2 linked regions of the Alloactinosynnema sp. L-07 genome follow. The protein of the gene in region 1 interacts with the protein of each later gene in a pairwise test. Links are inferred from orthologs where the notes say so. Each region holds a gene or a part of one and is shown on either strand. Other genes may lie near its edges. The genes, in order: nth and aceE.

Evidence for each region.
Region 2: the proteins of nth (region 1) and aceE interact in binary tests that used the Escherichia coli proteins (3 or more experiments, as listed by UniProt). The link is inferred for Alloactinosynnema sp. L-07 from one-to-one orthologs.

Annotation. Positions count from the first base shown.
Region 1 is NZ_LN850107.1:6,168,835-6,177,256, forward strand. The notes cover bases 2,281-5,183. They hold nth (endonuclease III), read left to right. Parts: upstream 2,281-3,328; coding sequence 3,329-4,039; downstream 4,040-5,183. Other genes in these bases: BN1701_RS28190 (Crp/Fnr family transcriptional regulator), read right to left, coding at 2,281-2,730; BN1701_RS28195 (hypothetical protein), read right to left, coding at 2,887-3,138; BN1701_RS28205 (TlpA disulfide reductase family protein), read left to right, coding at 4,036-4,617; BN1701_RS28210 (CoA pyrophosphatase), read left to right, coding at 4,614-5,183. Also shown: dnaN (DNA polymerase III subunit beta), read right to left, coding at 1-369; BN1701_RS28185 (MFS transporter), read right to left, coding at 424-1,665; more of BN1701_RS28190, read right to left, coding at 2,056-2,280; more of BN1701_RS28210, read left to right, coding at 5,184-5,294; BN1701_RS28215 (DUF6292 family protein), read right to left, coding at 5,285-5,695; BN1701_RS36590 (hypothetical protein), read right to left, coding at 5,906-6,058; BN1701_RS36075 (hypothetical protein), read right to left, coding at 6,055-6,216; BN1701_RS28220 (MarP family serine protease), read left to right, coding at 6,506-7,690; BN1701_RS28225 (alpha/beta fold hydrolase), read right to left, coding at 7,687-8,422. UniProt on the Escherichia coli protein: DNA repair enzyme that has both DNA N-glycosylase activity and AP-lyase activity. The DNA N-glycosylase activity releases various damaged pyrimidines from DNA by cleaving the N-glycosidic bond, leaving an AP (apurinic/apyrimidinic) site.
Region 2 is NZ_LN850107.1:621,252-630,138, forward strand. What follows is about bases 3,892-7,259. They hold aceE (pyruvate dehydrogenase (acetyl-transferring), homodimeric type), read right to left. Parts: upstream 6,861-7,259; coding sequence 4,092-6,860; downstream 3,892-4,091. Other genes in these bases: BN1701_RS03130 (hypothetical protein), read left to right, coding at 3,892-4,033; BN1701_RS03140 (DUF3052 domain-containing protein), read left to right, coding at 7,157-7,259. Outside these bases: BN1701_RS03115 (beta-ketoacyl-ACP synthase III), read right to left, coding at 1-659; BN1701_RS03120 (ACP S-malonyltransferase), read right to left, coding at 656-1,585; BN1701_RS03125 (CdaR family transcriptional regulator), read right to left, coding at 1,742-2,923; more of BN1701_RS03130, read left to right, coding at 3,290-3,891; more of BN1701_RS03140, read left to right, coding at 7,260-7,588; BN1701_RS03145 (peroxiredoxin), read left to right, coding at 7,716-8,180; BN1701_RS03155 (TetR-like C-terminal domain-containing protein), read left to right, coding at 8,349-8,887. UniProt on the Escherichia coli protein: Component of the pyruvate dehydrogenase (PDH) complex, that catalyzes the overall conversion of pyruvate to acetyl-CoA and CO(2).

The sequences.
Region 1 (8,422 bases):
CGCAGCAGGTGGCGAGGGGACGCCGGGGTGCAGTTCGACGTCGAGCAGGGGGAGGGCGAAGCGGGCACCCTCGGCCCGGATGGCCAGTCGGGTGCCTTCGACGACCAGCCGGACCTGTGGTTGCTCTAACGCCTTCAACGTCTCGGCCAGGGGCTTGGCCGGGACCAGGATCTGACCCTCCGAGTGGACGAGCGCGTCGCACGTGACCCGGGCGGTGCGCTCGCGATCGTTGGCGGCGAGCTCGACGCCCTGTGCCGTGGCGGTCAGCAGGAGGCCGCTGAGCACAGGGTCGACGAGCTTGCCGGGCACGAGTCGGATGACGTCGGCGGCGGCGGTGGCCAGCTCGGCGGTGGTGATCGTCAGGTCCATGAGCCGAAGGTAGCTCGAATCACCGACACCCGCGAAAAGTTGTCCACAGGCCCGCTAGACCAGGGCGGGCTCCCGCACGGAAGGCGCCGTGTGCATGTCGACAACCGTGTCCCGCCGGGCGTAGACGATGCCCGCGAACAGCAGGCCCGCCGCGCTGGCGGCGAAGTAGGACGACGTCAGGCTGACGTTCTCCACCAGGTACCCGCTCACCGACTGCCCGAGCGCCAGACCCAGCGTCACGGCCGTGATGACCCAGCCGAACGCCTCCGTGGCCGTCCCCTTCGGCGCGACCAGTTCGATCGCCGCCGAGTGGGCGGTGGCCTGCGGGGTGATCAGGGTGCCGACGAGCAGCAGCGCGACGCCCAGCCCGATCAGCGAGGTCGGGATGGCCAGCACCAAGGTGGTCAGGGCGAACCCGCCGAGCAGGACCGGCAGCCGCAGCGACATCGCCCGCGGCCACGGCCTGACCCCGTAGAGCACGCCGAACACCACCGAGCTGACCGACCACAGTCCGAGCAGCAGACCACCCACGGGCGCGTTCCCGGCGTGCGTGGCCGCGGCGGGCACCGCGACCTCGATGAACCCGATCGTCACGCCGAAGCCCATCGCAGCCAGGGCGACGGTCCGCATGCCGGGGGCGGCCAGCGCGCCGAGCGGACCGGTGCCGCTCACCTGCGCGCGGTCCGGCCGGAACGTGCGCACCGTCGGCATCAGGGCGAACGAGACACCGCCCGCCACCATGCAGGCCGACGCGGCGACCACGCCGGTACCCGCCCACGGCATCGCGACGAGCAGGCCCGCCAGAGCGGGTCCGAGGATGAAGAAGACCTCCATGCTGATCGACTCGTACGCCAAAGCCGCGTTGCGCGCGGACCCGGGAGGCAGCAGCCGGGTCCACATCGCCCGGGACGCCGAGCCGATCATCGGCTCCGTCGTGCCGATCGCGAAACCCAGCGTGACCAGCACGAACGTCGACGCGTGCGACTCGATGGCGAGCACGCCCAGCGCGACGAACGCGGTGAACACCGCCGAGGTGATCAGCAGCGGCCGGGTCGGGCCGACCCGGTCCATGATCCGGCCTTGGGCCACCGAGCCGACCGCCACACCCACGAGGCTGCCCGCCGAGACCAGCCCGGCGATCGCGAACGAGCCAGTGGCCCGCTGCACGTAAAGCAGCATCGACAGGCCCACCATCGCGATCGGCAGCCTGCCGACCAGCGCGGACAGCACAGGACCCCGCGCTCCCGGGGTGGTGAGCGCGGTGCGGTAGTCAGCGAGGCCTGCGGAGTGGGACATGCGTACCAGTATGCCGCACTCTGGTACGGCCGTACCAGTTATTTTCGGTGGTTTGAGACACCCGAGTGCGGGGTAAGTCTCGTTTGGATAACGAGAAGTTGGTTTCTGAGTGGACTCAGGCAACGAAACTCCGCGCCCAGGAGTCCATGAGGGTGATAACCCTTGAGTTCAGGGCAGGGGACTTGCGAAAGTTCCTGAGTAGACCGTCACGGCCGAGTGGCGGAACGCGATAGGCCGAGTGACGTCGAAGAGTTCCTCCGGGAGACAGGGTTCGGGGCCCGAGCCGGAGGGCGGGGAGCGTGAGCCGTCGGGGGATGGCCCGCGCAAAGTATGAGAGGTCGGTGCGCCGCGTCGGGGGCGGCGCCCGACCTCTCGTCTTGTCTCAGACCATTAGCGCGCGCGGCGGGCCAGGCGCTCCGGGTCGAGGATCAGCACACTCTTGCCTTCCAGCCGCAGCCAGCCGCGGTGGGCGAAGTCGGCGAGCGCCTTGTTCACGGTCTCGCGAGAAGCGCCGACGTACTGGGCGATCTCCTCCTGCGTCAGGTCGTGGGTGACCCTCAGCAGGCCCGCCTCCTGGCTGCCGAACCGCTGCGCGAGCTGCAGCAGCGCTTTGGCCACGCGGCCGGGCACGTCGGTGAAGATCAGGTCAGCCAGCATGCCGTTGGTGCGGCGGAGCCTGCGCGCGATCACCCGGAGCAGCTGCTCGGCGATCTCGGGCCGGGTCGCGATCCACTGCCGCAGGGCGGGCCGGTCCATCGTGACCGCGCGGACCTCGGTGACCGTGGTCGCCGTGGAGGTGCGCGGTCCCGGGTCGAAGATCGACAGCTCGCCGAACATGTCGGACGGTCCGAAGATGCCCAGCAGGTTCTCCCGGCCGTCCGGAGACTTGCGGCCGAGTTTCACCTTGCCCGATTGGATGATGTACAGCCGGTCGCCCGGCTCGCCTTCGGCGAAGATCACGTGTCCCCGTGGGAACTCCACGGACTCGAGCGTCTGTGCGAGCGCTTCCGCCGCGGCAGGCTCGACCCCTTGGAAGATGCCCGCGCGGGCCAGGGTCTCATCCACCTCGGTCCTCCTGTGTTCACCTCGGCGCGCGCGTCGAATGCCGCGCCGATCACTCCTGTAAGTGTAGGGCGTCCGCCAGGTTTGCCCTGGCGGCTCGCCGTCCGCGCGGTCGCACGTTCGGCGGGTATAGATCGCCCAGTTGGATGACCCTAGCGTCTATGGGCGGCCCTTGCGACCGCGCAGCTTCGCGGCACGCCCGCCGAGCCTGCGCAGGCGGAAGAGTTCGAGCGCGCGACCGATGCCGTGGCCGTAAAGTGCGCGGACCTCGTCGGGCCGGGCGCTCTCGAGGAACTCCTCGACATCGGTCTCCTGGACCGCGACGTGCCGTAGCCGGGTTTCCACGCGCTCCATGAACAGCGCGAAGAACATGATCACAACGGGTACCGCGAACACGAACCAGACAGCCATACTCGTCGATCCTCGCTCGTCTCGTCGTCCGGATTCTCGATGGTCTGCTCGATAGACGTCTGGGGCACAGATCGGGTTGTCCGACGGCCCGTAGGCTAGCGAGGTGCCTCCGACGACCCGCCGCCCGCCCCGTGCAGCCGCCGCGACGGAGGGTGAACCCAGTCTCTCTCTGACCCGCCGCGCCCGCCGGATGACGCGCGCGCTCGCGGAGGGCTATCCCGACGCGCACTGCGAGCTGGACTTCACCACCCCGCTGGAGCTGGCGGTGGCCACGATTCTGTCCGCGCAGTGCACCGACGTGAGGGTCAACCTGACCACGCCCGCGCTGTTCGCGAAGTACCGAACGGCCGCCGACTACGCGGGCGCCGACCGGCTGGAGCTGGAGGAGATGATCCGGCCGACGGGCTTCTACCGGAACAAGACCACCTCGCTCATCGGCCTCGGCGCGGCGCTGGTGGAGCGGTTCGGCGGCGAGGTGCCCGCCAAGCTCCCCGACCTGGTGACGCTGCCCGGGATCGGCCGCAAGACCGCCAACGTGATCCTCGGCAATGCGTTCGGCGTGCCCGGCATCACCGTCGACACCCACTTCGGCCGGTTGGTCCGGCGGTGGAAGTGGACAGCGGAAGAGGACCCGGTCAAGGTCGAGCACGCCATCGGTGAGCTGGTTCCGCGCCGCGACTGGACCATGCTGTCGCACTGGGTGATCTTCCACGGCCGCCGTGTCTGCCACGCCCGCAAGCCCGCGTGCGGCGCCTGCCTGCTGTTCCGCGACTGCCCCTCCTACGGCGCGGGCCCGATCGAGCCCGCCGAGGCGGCGAAGCTGGTCAAGGGCGTCGAGGCCGAGCACCTGATCGAGCTCGCCGAGCGCACGCGCGACGGCTACCGCCCGGGTAAGCAGTGAACCTCCGCTGGGCGTTGGTCGCGGTGATCCTGCTGGTGGCGGGGGTCATCGCGCTGTGGCCACGAGACAAGACGACCCCGCAGCCGCCCGCGCCGGACTTGAGCGCGGCCCGCGCGGCGGCAGCCTTGGCGCCGTGCGCGACTGACGGCAAAGTGGCAGCGCTCAGCGGCGCGACAGCGGAGTGTCTGGCAACCGGCGCCAGGGTCGACCTCGGTGCCGCGGTGGGCGACAAGCCAGTCTTGGTGAACGTCTGGGCGACGTGGTGCGTGCCCTGCCGCGAGGAACTGCCCGTGCTGGCCGAGTACGCGGCCGGGCCGGACGCCGTCGCGGTGGTCGGCCTCGCGGTCAAGAGCCCCCCGGCCGACGCGCTCGGCCTGCTGCGCGACCTGGGCGTGCGGTTCCCCAACCTGCTCGACACCGACGGCTCGGCCGAGCGCGCCCTGAAGCTGCCCGTGGGCCTGCCCGCGTCGTACCTGATCGCCGACGGGACCGTCACGCTGATCGCCGAGCCGAGGATCTTCACCTCGGTCGACACCGTGCGCGCCGCCGTCACCCGCTACCTCGGAGAGGCACGATGACCTACGGACCGCTGGTCGATCCCGCCGAGCTCCCGAACTGGCTCGCGCCCCTGGTCAAGGCCACCGCCGACCTCGACCCCGCGATGTGGCGCCGATTCTCCGTCCCCGACGAGAATTCCCGTGACGCCGCCGTGCTGATCCTGCTCGGCGAGGGGCCCGACGGCCCTGACGTGCTGTTACAGCTGCGAGCCGACGGCAACGACAAGCATTCGGGGCAGGTTGCCTTCCCCGGCGGCAAGTCCGAGGACTATGACGACGGACCCGTCGGCACGGCCCTGCGCGAGGCCGTCGAGGAGACCGGAGTCGACCCGGCGGGAGTGCTCCCGGTCGCGGTGGTCCCGCCCCTGCACATCCCGGTGTCGAGATTCCATGTGACGCCGGTGATCGCCCACTGGGAGCGGCCGAGCCGGGTCTGGGCGGTCGATCCGGCCGAGACCCAGGCGGTGGCCCGCGTGCCGATCTCGCACCTGGCCGACCCGGCCAACCGGTTCATGATCCGCCACCCGTCCGGGTTCACCGGGCCCGCGTTCGCGGCGCCGGACATGCTCGTCTGGGGCTTCACCGCGGGACTGCTGACGCTGCTCATCGCCACCGGCGGGTGGGAGCAGCCGTGGGACCCCACCGACGTGCGCGACCTGGAGACCACCTGGCGGGCCCTGACCACGCGTCAGGCGTAGCGCTTGAGCCGCTCGGCGAGTTGGTGGCGCTGGGCGGTCACCGGGAACACCGGCTGCGCCGAGTCCGGTCCGCGCCCGCTCAGCACGTCGGCGACGAACTCGGCGACCGTGCTCGGCTTGGGGACCACGTCCGCACTGTCCAGGTAGGCCACCACCTCGGCGGCGTCCGTCGGGTCGGTCTCCACGGCCAGCGCCCACCCGTGGCGCTCGCTCCACACCAGCATCAGGTCCTGGTCGGGCCGCTCGGCCCAGCGCCTGGCCAGCCCGAGGTATGCCGTCGCGGTGTCGCTGATCTCGAAGGACGTCGCCTCCGCGGGCACACCGAGGGTGTCGGCGACCGCTCGCAGATATCCCGCCAGACCGCGGCTCAGCGCCGCGGAGGGGGTTGCATGATCTTCCACGGGTACCAGGTTATGTGGCCGGGTCCCGGTCGGCGGTCCAGAGCGGCACGCCGAGGTGGTGCGGGTGGCGCAGGACCTCGGCGTAGGACCGCACGAGGGTGGTCTGGCTGTAGGGGATCGCGGCCGCCGCGGATGTTGCGCGAGGTCAGCGTGGTGGGTTGGCGTGGTGACGGTTGTGGCCGCCCATCCATTCCCTGAAGCTCATGCCGATCAGGCCGCCGTGCGCGGTGCCGACCGCGTCGTTGCGCGGAAAATCTGCTTGTAACCGGCGTCTTGGCCGTAGCGGCGATTGAGCAGGCTCGCGGCGCGGATCTCCCTGGACGGCGCGGCGTGCTCGCTGGCCGGCCGCGCCATGGTGGTCATCCGCGCGGAGCTGTCGCGGGCTCCGAGAAGCTGATCTGGCGCGACTGCGCCGTGCCAACGCTGTCGGTCAGTTCCCGGTCGGCGGGCTGTTCGGCCGTGGGGTGGCTGAACACCACCGGCTCGATGGCGCCCGCCGGGGGGCGGTTGGTATTCGTCATTGACTCTCCTGGTGAAACGAGTGATGCCCGCCAAGCGGCGGTGAGAAAAAACGGGAGGCAGGCGGTGGTTCGCCACAATCCGGGGTGGGCACGCACTCGGCACCGCCCCTGAGCAGTGGGCCAGCCGCTTTCGGTGCTCCTCGCAACCGGCGTTCACGGCGATCGAACCTGCCTGCTGCGACCCACGGTACGCGAACCGGCCCGTTTCGCGCCATGGCCGGGCCGATCCCGGACCATGGGTCAAGTAGCGTGGCGACCCAACGGCAACCGACGCGCGGAGGTCTGAGGCTTGAACTGGGTCGACGTGCTGGTCGTCGCGCTCGCCGTGCTGGCGGCGATCTCGGGGGCGCGTCAGGGCGTGATCACCGCGCTGCCCGCGTTCATCGGCGTGCTGATCGGCGCGGTCGCGGGCATCAAGCTGGCGCCGCTGGTGGTGGCCAGGATCGAGTCGACACCCACCAGGGTGGCCTTCGCGGTGGCGATCTTCGTGCTGCTGGTGGCCCTTGGCGAGACCTTCGGGGTGTGGATCGGCCGGACGATCAAGCAGAAGATCTCCTCGCCGAAACTGGCCGGTGTGGACAGCGCGCTGGGCGCCATCGTGCAGGGCGCGGTGGTGTTCGTGGTGTCGTGGCTGATCGCACTGCCGCTCACGACCGTCGGCGGCCTGCCGGGGCTGGCGTCGGCGATCAAGGACTCGGCCGTGCTCGGCGGGGTCAACGAGGTGATGCCGCAGGCCGCGCGCGGCCTGCCCAACGAACTGCGCCAGCTCCTCGACGTCTCCGGGTTCCCCGCCGCCGTCGACCCGTTCAACCGCACGCCGAACAAGGAAGTCGAGCCGCCCGACCCCGCGCTGCAGGCCAGCGCCGAGGTCCAGAAGGTGCGGCCCAGCGTGCTCAAGATCAACGCCAAGGCGCAGTCCTGCGAGCGGGCGCTGGAGGGCAGCGGGTTCGTCGTGGCCAAAGAGCGCGTGATGACCAACGCGCACGTCGTCGCGGGCACCAACGAGGTCAGCGTCGAGTCCGGCGAGCGGCAGTTGCGCGCCAAGGTCGTGCTCTACGACCCGGCGACCGACCTGGCGATACTCGCCGTCCCCGGGCTGACCGCCCCAGTGCTCCCGTTCGCCGTGGGCGACGCCACGAGCGGGCAGGACGCGATCGTCCTCGGCTACCCCCTGGACGGCCCCTACACCGCCTCGCCCGCGCGGGTGCGCGACCGGATCCCGCTGCGGGGACCCGACATCTACGACTCGTCGACGGTCAACCGCGATGTGTTCACCCTGCGGGCCAAGGTCCTCAGCGGGAACTCCGGCGGACCGCTCGTCGACCGCAAGGGCGAGGTCATCGGCGTGGTCTTCGGCGCGGCCGTCGACAACTCCGAGACCGGATTCGCGCTGACCGCGGCCGAGGTGCGCGACGAGGTGGGCCGCGCCCCGGGGCTCACCGAACAGGTCGGCACCGGCCGCTGCGCCAGCTAGCGCAGGAACTTCGTCAGCAGCGCGTTCGTCACGGCCGGGGCTTCCTCATGGGGAAAGTGGCCGATGCCGGGCAGGACGTGGGTCTCACCCTGGCGTGACGCGGCGCGGGTGCGGCTGAGCACGCAGGGGTCGACCGCGCCGTAGATCTGCAGCACCGGCGCCTCGATTCGGCGCCCCATGGCCTCCTTGTAGCGCCTGCCCTCGCCGCGCAGCTGGGAGCGGACGGCCCAGCGGTGGTATTCCAGCGCGCAGTGGGCCGCGCCGGGCACGAGCATCGCCTGCCTGTACTGGTCGACCGCGTCGCGGAAGTCCCGGTGTCCAGTCCACAGTGGACCGGACCAGGACCGGATCAGCCGCTCGACGGCGGCGGCGTCGTCGCCGGTCAGGCGCCGTTCCGGGAGGATCGGCAGCTGGGCGCCGAGCAGGTGGCCGAGCGCGCGGGCCTGGTTGTTCGGCCGGGTGCGCAGCGCGGTGCGGCGGATCTGGGTGCGCAGGGCCAGCGGATGCGGCGCGGACAGCGCGCCGACCGAGTGCGCGACCCGGGGGTGCAGCGCGGCCGTCGTCCAGGCCAGCAGACCGCCCCAGCCGTGTCCGACCAGGTGCGCCCGGCTCTCACCCAGCGACTTGACCAGCCCGGCGACGTCGCCCGCCAGCGTCCAGGCGTCGTAGCCGCGCGGTGGTTTGTCGGAGTCGCCGTAGCCGCGCAGGTCGACCGCGACCGCGCGGAACCCG
Region 2 (8,887 bases), 5.5 Mb from region 1 along the record:
GTGGTCGCCCAGCGGAAGACCGACTGGCCCTCCTGGTAGATGAACCGGCGGTCGGTCATGCCGATGGTGTCGACCAGGTCGCCAGCGCTGCCCCACACGACGGGGCCGATGCCGGGCTCCTCGGCCGGTCCGACCACCGCGGCGCCCGCGCCGTCGGCGAAGATGATCGCGTTGGACCGGTCGACCGGGTCCACCCAGTCGGTGAGCTTCTCGGCGCCGATCACCAGCACGCGCCGGGCCGAGCCGGAGCGCACCAGGTCGGACGCGGTGCCCAAGGCGTAGCAGAACCCGGCGCACGCGGCGTTGAGGTCGAACGCGCCTGCCGCCTTGACCCCGATCCGGTCGGCCACCTGGGCCGCGCCGTTGGGAATGGGCGTCGGCATGGTGCAGTTCGCCAGGATCACAGTGTCCACTTCGGACGGCGCCAGGCCACAGTCGGCCAACGCCTTCGACCCGGCGATGACAGCCATGTCGACCAGACGCTCGTCCGGCGCGGCGAACCGGCGCTCGGCGATGCCCACGCGCTCGCGGATCCACTGGTCGGTGGTGTCCATCTTCTGCGAGAGCTCGTCGTTGGTGACGATGCGCTCCGGCTGGAAGCTGCCGACCCCGAGGATTCGGCTGGCTGGTGCGCCAGTGGCGAGTCGCAGTGTGGTCATGCGGTACTTCCGATCAGTTCGGCCACCGTGTCGAGATTCGCGGGGGTCCTCAGGGCCACGGTGGGGGTGCCGCTGAGTTCGCGCTTGGCCAGGCCGACGAGCGCGCCCGCGGGCGGGAACTCGACGATCGCGTCGACGCCGCGCTCGGCCATGGCCGCCATGCAGCGGTCCCACCGCACCGGGTTGGTGACCTGGTCGATGAGCCGGGCGAGCACCTCCGCGCCATCGGCGACGGCGGCGCCGTCGCGGTTGGACAGCAGGGTGAACGCCGGGTCGGCGGGCGCGGCGAGGGTGGCCGCGTGCGCCGCGAGCGCCTGCTGGGCGGGCGCCATGTAGTGAGTGTGGAAAGCACCCGCGACCTTGAGGGTGATCACCTTGGTGTCGGCGGGCGGCTCGGCGGCCAGCTTCTCCAGTGCCGCGACGGAACCGGCGGCCACGATCTGGCCCGCGCCGTTGCGGTTGGCCGCGACGAGGTCGAGTTCGGCGAGGCGGGCCAGGATGGCCTCCTCGGTGCCGCGCATGAGCGCGGCCATGCCGGTGGGCTCCAACTCGCACGCGGCGGCCATCTCGCGGCCGCGCACCGCGGCCAGGGCGACGGCGTCCGCCGCGGTCAGCGCGCCCGCCATCGCGGCGGCGGCGAACTCGCCGATCGAGTGGCCCGCGATGATCACGTCGACCGGGATCTCGGTGCGCGAGCGCAGCTCCTCGAACGCCAGCAGCGTGGCCGCGACGATCAGCGGCTGGGTGATCGCGGTGTCCTTGATCTCGTCGGCCTCGGCGGTGGTGCCCAGCCGGGTCAGGTCGAGTTTCGCGATCTCCGACCAGCCCGCTAGGCGCTCGGCCGCGCCGGGCAGTTCCAGCCAGGGGGCGAGCATGCCGGGGGTCTGGGAGCCTTGCCCAGGAGCGAGTAGCGCGATCACGTCCATCACTGAACACCGTTTGTCCGCGTTCCACGCATGCTGAGGCTGACCAAGTCCCGGGGTCTGGTTTGTAGGGGTCCTACAAAAGTTAAGCCCGGGTGAACGCTACGCGCGGGTATTTGTTGTCAGATGTGTCGTGTGCCACGGACCAACTCCGGCGTGTCACCACAACCCTCGCGAACGCGACAGCCTGCCAACCGCGAGTGCCACCCGCAGCACCAGCGCGTCGCGGGGATCGGCCGCGTTGCGTCCGGTGAGCTCGGTTGCTTTCCTGAGTCGGTACCGGACGGTGTTCGGGTGGACGAACAACTGCCGCGCGCAGGTCTCCAGGACGCCGCCGGTGGCCAGGTACGCCTCGACGGTCTCCTGCAGCGACCCGCCCGCCTCCTCCAGCGGCCGGGCCACCCGGTCGATGAGCTGCCACTCGGCCTCGGGGTCGCCCGCGAGCGCGCGTTCGGGGAGCAGGTCGGTCGACCGGACCGGGCGCGGCGCCTCGGGCCAGGCGACGACCGCCCGCAGCCCGGAGAGCGCGTCGGACGAACTGCGGTGGGCCTCGGCGAGGGTGGTGACGGTGGGTCCGGCGACGACCGGGCCCGCGCCGAACGCCTCGGCCATCTTGGCCATGACCTCGCGGTCGGCGTCCTCGGTCGGGCCCGACAAGACCACGACCAGGCGTGAGCCCTGCACGCCCAGCAGCACCGGGCGGCTCGCGCGGGCCGCCCGGCTGCGGACCTCGTAGACGACGGCCGGAGGGTCGTCGGACGGCGGGTTGCCGACCAGGACGGTCGCTTCGGCGGCGGGGTCCCAGCCGAGAGCGGCCGCTCGGGACAACAGCGACTCCTCGGCGTCACCACGGACGATGCCGTCGACGACGAGGGCTTCGAGCCGGGCGTCCCACGCGCCGCGGGCCTCGGCGGCGGAGGCGTAGGACATGGCCGACGCGAACGCGACCTCGCGGCCGTAGCGGAGCACGGCTTCGGAGAGGACGGCCCGTTCGGTGTCGTCTTTCGCCAGGTCGGGGACCAGTTCCTCGAAGATCTGCAAGGAGACGCGGACCATCTCGACCGTCTGGCGCAGGCTGATCCACCGGGAGAGGTCCCTCGGGGCGCCGCGGAAGGTGTCCGTGGTGAGGCGGAGGGCTTCCTTGGGATCCCGGAGCCAGGCGGTGAAGCCCGCGACGCCGTTCTGGGCGACCAAGAGAACAGAGGCGCGCTGGTCGGCGGGCATGCGGCCGAACCAGGCGAACTGGCTGTCCATGGCCGCGACGGCCGCGGACGCCAGCTTGCCGGACGCCCGCTCCACCGCGTCCAGCGTTTCCGCCGATAGTGCTGTCGGCCCGCTCACGTGCTCAGGCTCCCACACGGCCTGCTCAGGTCCATCCGCGACATCTAGAGGACAGTGGCTGTCCTGCGGCATAAGGGCGAACGCACGCAAATGCGGCTTCCAATAGTTATGTGCCGCTGATGGATGCAAATATCGCAGCAAAAGGGCGGGCCGCCCGGCATGTTCGGTGCGCTCGATGCCGGACGGCCCATCTCCCCGGTCCCCACCGGTGGTTCAACTATGGGGTTTGGTGCGGGGTAGGCGCCATCTGAAGTCGGAGGGTTAACCCGTTCGTGGGATGTGTCGCGGTTGCCTGTGCCCGTGGGCTGAGAAACGATCTCCCTGGACAGAGATCTGCTCGTCGGGGGCCCTAGGAGGTAGAACATCGTGGGTGCGGAACTTCGCGAGGGGCTCGGTCAGGCGTGGTCGATGGTGGCCACGTTCGTGCCGAAGCTGCTCGGTTTTCTCATCATTCTTCTGATCGGCTGGCTGATCGCCAAGGCGGTGAGCAAGGGGTTGTCCATGCTGATGGGCAAGCTGGGTTTCTCCCGTTTGATGGAGAAGACCGGAATGTCCGGAATGGCCCGCAATTCAGGCATCGACGTGGGCGCGATCCTGGTGAAGTTGGTCTACTACTTCATTCTGCTGATCGCGCTGCAGTTGGCGTTCGGCGTGTTCGGTGAGTCGAATCCGGTGAGCCAGCTGCTCAACCAGGTCATCGCGTTCCTGCCGCGGATCCTGGTGGCGATCGTGCTGCTGGTCGTGGCCGCCGCGGTGGCCAGGGTGGTGCGCGACCTCATCACCAGCGCGCTGGGCAACCGGCCGTTCGGGCCGATGCTGGGCACGGTCGCCTTCGTGTTCATCATCGCCTTCGGCGTCATCGCGGCGCTGAACCAGGTCGATATCGCCACCACGGTGACGATGCCGGTGCTCATCACCGTGCTGGCGACGATCGGCGGCATCCTGGTCGTCGGGCTCGGCGGCGGCCTCATCCGGCCGATGTCGGACCGGTGGGGCGGCTGGCTGGAGCGCATGCAGTCGCAGATGGGCGGCCAGGCCGGGGCGCCGCAGCCGCGGGTCGAGGCGCCCGCCGAGGCGGCCGAGCGCAAGCCACACGAGTCGCGGCGCTGAGCCGTTGAACGCGAACGGGGCGCCAGATCGATGATCTGGCGCCCCGTTCGTCTCGCGATCAGGCGGAGCCGGGGTCCGAGGTCTGCGGGCCCGCGGCGGTGACGTCGTCGATCCGGTACTTGCGGGTGGCTTCCACGACCTTCGCGTGGTCGATCTTCCCGCGCTGCGCCAGCGCGCCCAGCACCGCCACCGTGATCGACTCGGCGTCGACCAGGAAGTGCCTGCGGGCGGCCGGACGGGTGTCGGAGAAGCCGAAGCCGTCGGTGCCGAGGGTGACCATGTCGCCGGGTACCCACGGGCGGATCAGGTCCGGCACCGCGCTCATCCAGTCCGAGACCGCCACGACCGGGCCGGGGGCGTCCTCGAGCACCGTGGTCACGTACGGCACGCGGGGCTCGGCCTCCGGGTGCAGCATGTTGTGCCGCTCGATGTCGACGGCCTCGCGGCGCAGCTCCGACCACGACGTGGCCGACCAGACGTCGACCTGCACGCCCCACTCCTCGGCGAGCAGGCGCTGGGCCTTGACCGCCCACGGCATCGCCACGCCGGAGGCGAGCACCTGGGCCTTGGGGCCGTCGCCCGCAGGGGCCTCGGCGTAGCGGTAGAGGCCGCGCAGCAGGCCCTCGACGTCCAGGCCCTCGGGCTCGGCGGGCTGCTGGTACGGGTCGTTGTAGACGGTCAGGTAGTAGAAGATGTCCTCGGACTGCTCGCCGTACATGCGGCGCAGGCCGTCCTTGACGATGTGGGCGATCTCGAAGGACCACGCCGCGTCGTAGGCGACCGCCGCCGGGTTCGTCGCCGCGAGGAGCAGCGAGTGGCCGTCGTTGTGCTGCAGGCCCTCACCGGTCAGCGTCGTGCGGCCCGCGGTGGCGCCCAGGACGAAGCCGCGCGCCATCTGGTCCGCCGCGGCCCACAGGCCGTCGCCGGTGCGCTGGAAGCCGAACATCGAGTAGAAGATGTAGATCGGGATCATCGGCTCGCCGTGGGTGGCGTAGGACGTGCCGACCGCGGTGAACGACGCCGTCGAGCCCGCCTCGTTGATGCCCTCGTGCAGGATCTGACCCTGCTGGCTTTCCTTGTAGGACAGCATGAGCGAGGCGTCGACCGAGGTGTAGAGCTGGCCCTGCGGGTTGTAGATCTTCTGCGTCGGGAACATCGAGTCCATGCCGAACGTGCGCGCCTCGTCCGGGATGATCGGCACGATCCGGGCACCGATCTCCGGGTCCTTGGCCAGGTCCCGCACCAGGCGGACGAACGCGTGCGTGGTGGCGACCTCCTGCTTGCCGGAGCCGCGCTTGATCACGTCGTAGACCTTGTCGCCGGGCAGCACCAGTGCCTTGGCCTTCGCGCGGCGCTCGGGCAGGTAGCCGCCGAGCTGGCGGCGCCGTTCCTGCAGGTACTGGATCTCCGCGGAGTCCTGGCCGGGGTGGTAGTACGGCGGCAGGTACGGGTTCTTCTCCAACTCGGCGTCGGTGATCGGCACCCGCAGCGTGTCGCGGAACTGCTTGAGGTCGTCCAGGGTCATCTTCTTCATCTGGTGCGTAGCGTTGCGCGCCTCGAAGTGCGGACCCAGGTTGTAGCCCTTGATCGTCTTGGCGAGGATCACCGTCGGCTGGCCGTGGTGCTCGGTGGCCGCCTGGTAGGCCGCGAAGACCTTGCGGTAGTCGTGGCCGCCGCGCTTGAGGTTCCAGATGTCCTGGTCCGACATCGGCTCGACCAGCGCCTTGGTGCGCGGGTCGCGGCCGAAGAAGTGCTCGCGGACGAAGGCGCCGTCATTGGCCTTGTAGGTCTGGTAGTCGCCGTCGGGGGTCTGGTTCATCAGGTTGACCAGGGCGCCGTCGCGGTCGGCGTGCAGCAGCGTGTCCCACTCGCGGCCCCAGATGACCTTGATGACGTTCCAGCCCGCGCCGCGGAAGTAGGATTCCAGCTCCTGGATGATCTTGCCGTTGCCGCGCACCGGGCCGTCGAGGCGCTGCAGGTTGCAGTTGATCACAAAGGTGAGGTTGTCGAGGCCCTCGTTGGCCGCCACGTGGATCAGGCCGCGCGACTCGGGCTCGTCCATCTCGCCGTCGCCGAGGAAGGCCCACACGCGCTGGTCGGAGGTGTCCTTGATGCCGCGGTCGCGCAGGTAGCGGTTGAACCGGGCCTGGTAGATCGCGTTCATCGGGCCAAGGCCCATGGACACGGTCGGGAACTCCCAGAAGTCCGGCATGAGCCGCGGGTGCGGGTACGACGGCAGGCCGCCGCCGGGTCCCGCGTGCGACAGCTCCTGGCGGAAGCCGTCGAGCTGGTCGGTGGAGAGGCGGCCCTCGAGGAACGCGCGGGCGTAGATGCCGGGGGAGGCGTGGCCCTGTACGTAGATGTGGTCGCCGCCGCCGGGGTGGTCCTTGCCGCGGAAGAACCAGTTGAAGCCGACCTCGTAGAGCGCCGCCGACGAGGCGTAGGTCGAGATGTGACCGCCGACACCCACGCCGGGCCGCTGTGCCCGGTGCACCGTCATCGCCGCGTTCCACCGGATCCACGCGCGGTAGCGGCGCTCGACCTCCTCGTCGCCGGGGAACCACGGCTCGCGGTCGGTCGGGATGGTGTTGACGTAGTCCGTGCTGGTCAGCGACGGGACCCCGACGTGCCGCTCGCGGGCGCGCTCAAGCAGGCGCAGCATCAGATAGCGGGCGCGCTGCTGCCCGCCGCCCTGCACGGCGGCGTCGAACGACTCCAGCCATTCCGCCGTCTCCTCCGGATCGATGTCCGGGAGGTGCGCCGCGAGTCCGTCACGGATGACGCGGACCCGTTCGGGCGTGCCGGGGTTGCTGTTCTGGGTGGGCAACTTGCGCTCCAGCCTGGCTCGGTAATGGTTTACGCGCGCGCGCATACGCGCGCGTACGGGGTCACTCTGCCATGTTCGTCTGAATCGACGCGGGCGTCATCGTTACTGGTCAGTACGGGTGTTTCGCCACCCGAGAGCGCACGCGGAAAGCGCCAGTTGCGGCGTGTCGGACAGCACACGGTTGCGCTGGTGGGCACTGTCAGTGTTCGCTATCGCCTAACCGAACAGGCGTAACGCGGTCGGACAGGCCAAGATGGGCCTTGAGACCGTGCGAAAACAACTGGAGGAGTGAGACCGTGGTGGCCGCGGGAGACGCCGGGAACGCCGGCGTCGCCGACAAGCTGGGGATCGAAGAGGGCACCGTTGTCCAGGAGATCGGCTGGGACGAGGACGTCGATGACGACGTCCGCGCCGCCATCGAGGAGCGCGTCGGCTCCGATCTCCTCGACGAGGACGCCGACGAGGTTGTCGACGTCGTTCTGTTGTGGTGGCGCGAGGAAGACGGCGATCTTGTCGACGCGCTGATGGACGCCATCGGCCCGCTCGCCGACAACGGCGTGATCTGGGTGCTCACCCCGAAGACGGGCCGCGACGGACACGTCGAACCCAGCGACATCGCCGAGGCGGTGCCGACCGCGGGGCTGGCCCAGACGTCGAGTGTCAGCGTGGGCAACGACTGGGTCGGGACCAGGCTGGTGTCGCCGAAGTCGGTGAAGACCAAGAAGTGACGACCACGTGGACCGGGAGCCTCTCCCGGTCCACGGTCTGAACCCGCGGTGTCGTGGCCTAGGCTGGGCGGGACACGTTGTCTCTGGGCGCGCTGGTGCGCGCCCTCACTCCAGGAGGATGTCGGGTATGGCGGTCGAGGTCGGTCAGAAGGCTCCGGACTTCACGCTCAACGACTACAACAAGCAGCCGGTCAAGCTCTCGGACTTCCAGGGCGACAAGAACGTGCTGCTCGTGTTCTACCCGTTCGCGTTCAGCGGCATCTGCACCGGTGAGCTCTGCCAGGTCCGCGACGAACTCGCGTCCTACACCGACAACGACGTCCAGGTCATCGGCGTCTCGGTCGACACCCCCTTCAGCCTCAAGGCGTGGGCCGACCAGCAGGGTTACACCTTCCCCCTGCTCTCCGACTTCTGGCCCCACGGCGCCGTGGCGACCCAGTACGGCGTGTTCAACGAGGCGGCAGGCCTGGCCACCCGCGGCACCTTCCTGATCGACACCGAGGGCGTCGTCCGCTTCGCCGAGATCAACGCCCCGGGCGAGGCCCGCGACCAGGACGCGTGGAAGAAGGCCGTCGCGGCCCTCAAGGCGTGACACCCTTGTCCCGGCGCTTGCGGGCGCCGGGACGTTGGGGCGTATAGCTCAGCGGAAGAGCACTCGGTTTACACCCGAGCGGTCGCAGGTTCAAATCCTGCTGCGCCCACCAGATTCGACTTCTCAAACCCTGGTCACCTTGAACAGGACCGGAGAGCGCGGCGGGCTGTGGCGGAATCACCGGGGGGCTACGCGGCGGCGGGGCGGGCGGCGCGGCGGGCGGCGATCGTGGATGCGGCGACTCGGCTGCTGGTCCACGAGGGCACGGCCGCGTTGACGACGCGGCGGGTCGCCAGTGAGGTGGGGGCCTCGACGAAGGTGATCTACACGATGTTCGGCGGCAAGGCGGGGTTGGTCAAGGCCTTGTACGTCGAGGGGTTCACCCGGTTGCGGCAGGTGCAGGACAAGGTCGTCGACTCCGGCGATCCGGTGGACTACCTGACCGGGCTGGCGCTGGCGTATCGGCGGTACGCGTTGCGGGAGCCGCACTACTACCGGGTGATGTTTGAGCGGGCCATTCCGGGGTTCGTGCCGGACGGTGAGGCGTTGGCGGTGGCGGAGCGGGCGGCGGAGTTGCCGCTGCGGGCGATCGCCGCGTGTGTCGAGCGTGGGGTGTTCGCCGAGGGCGAGCCGCGGGAGATCGCCGAGTTGCTGTTGGCGGCGTCGCACGGGGCGGTGAGCATGGAGTTGGCGGGGCACTTTCGGGC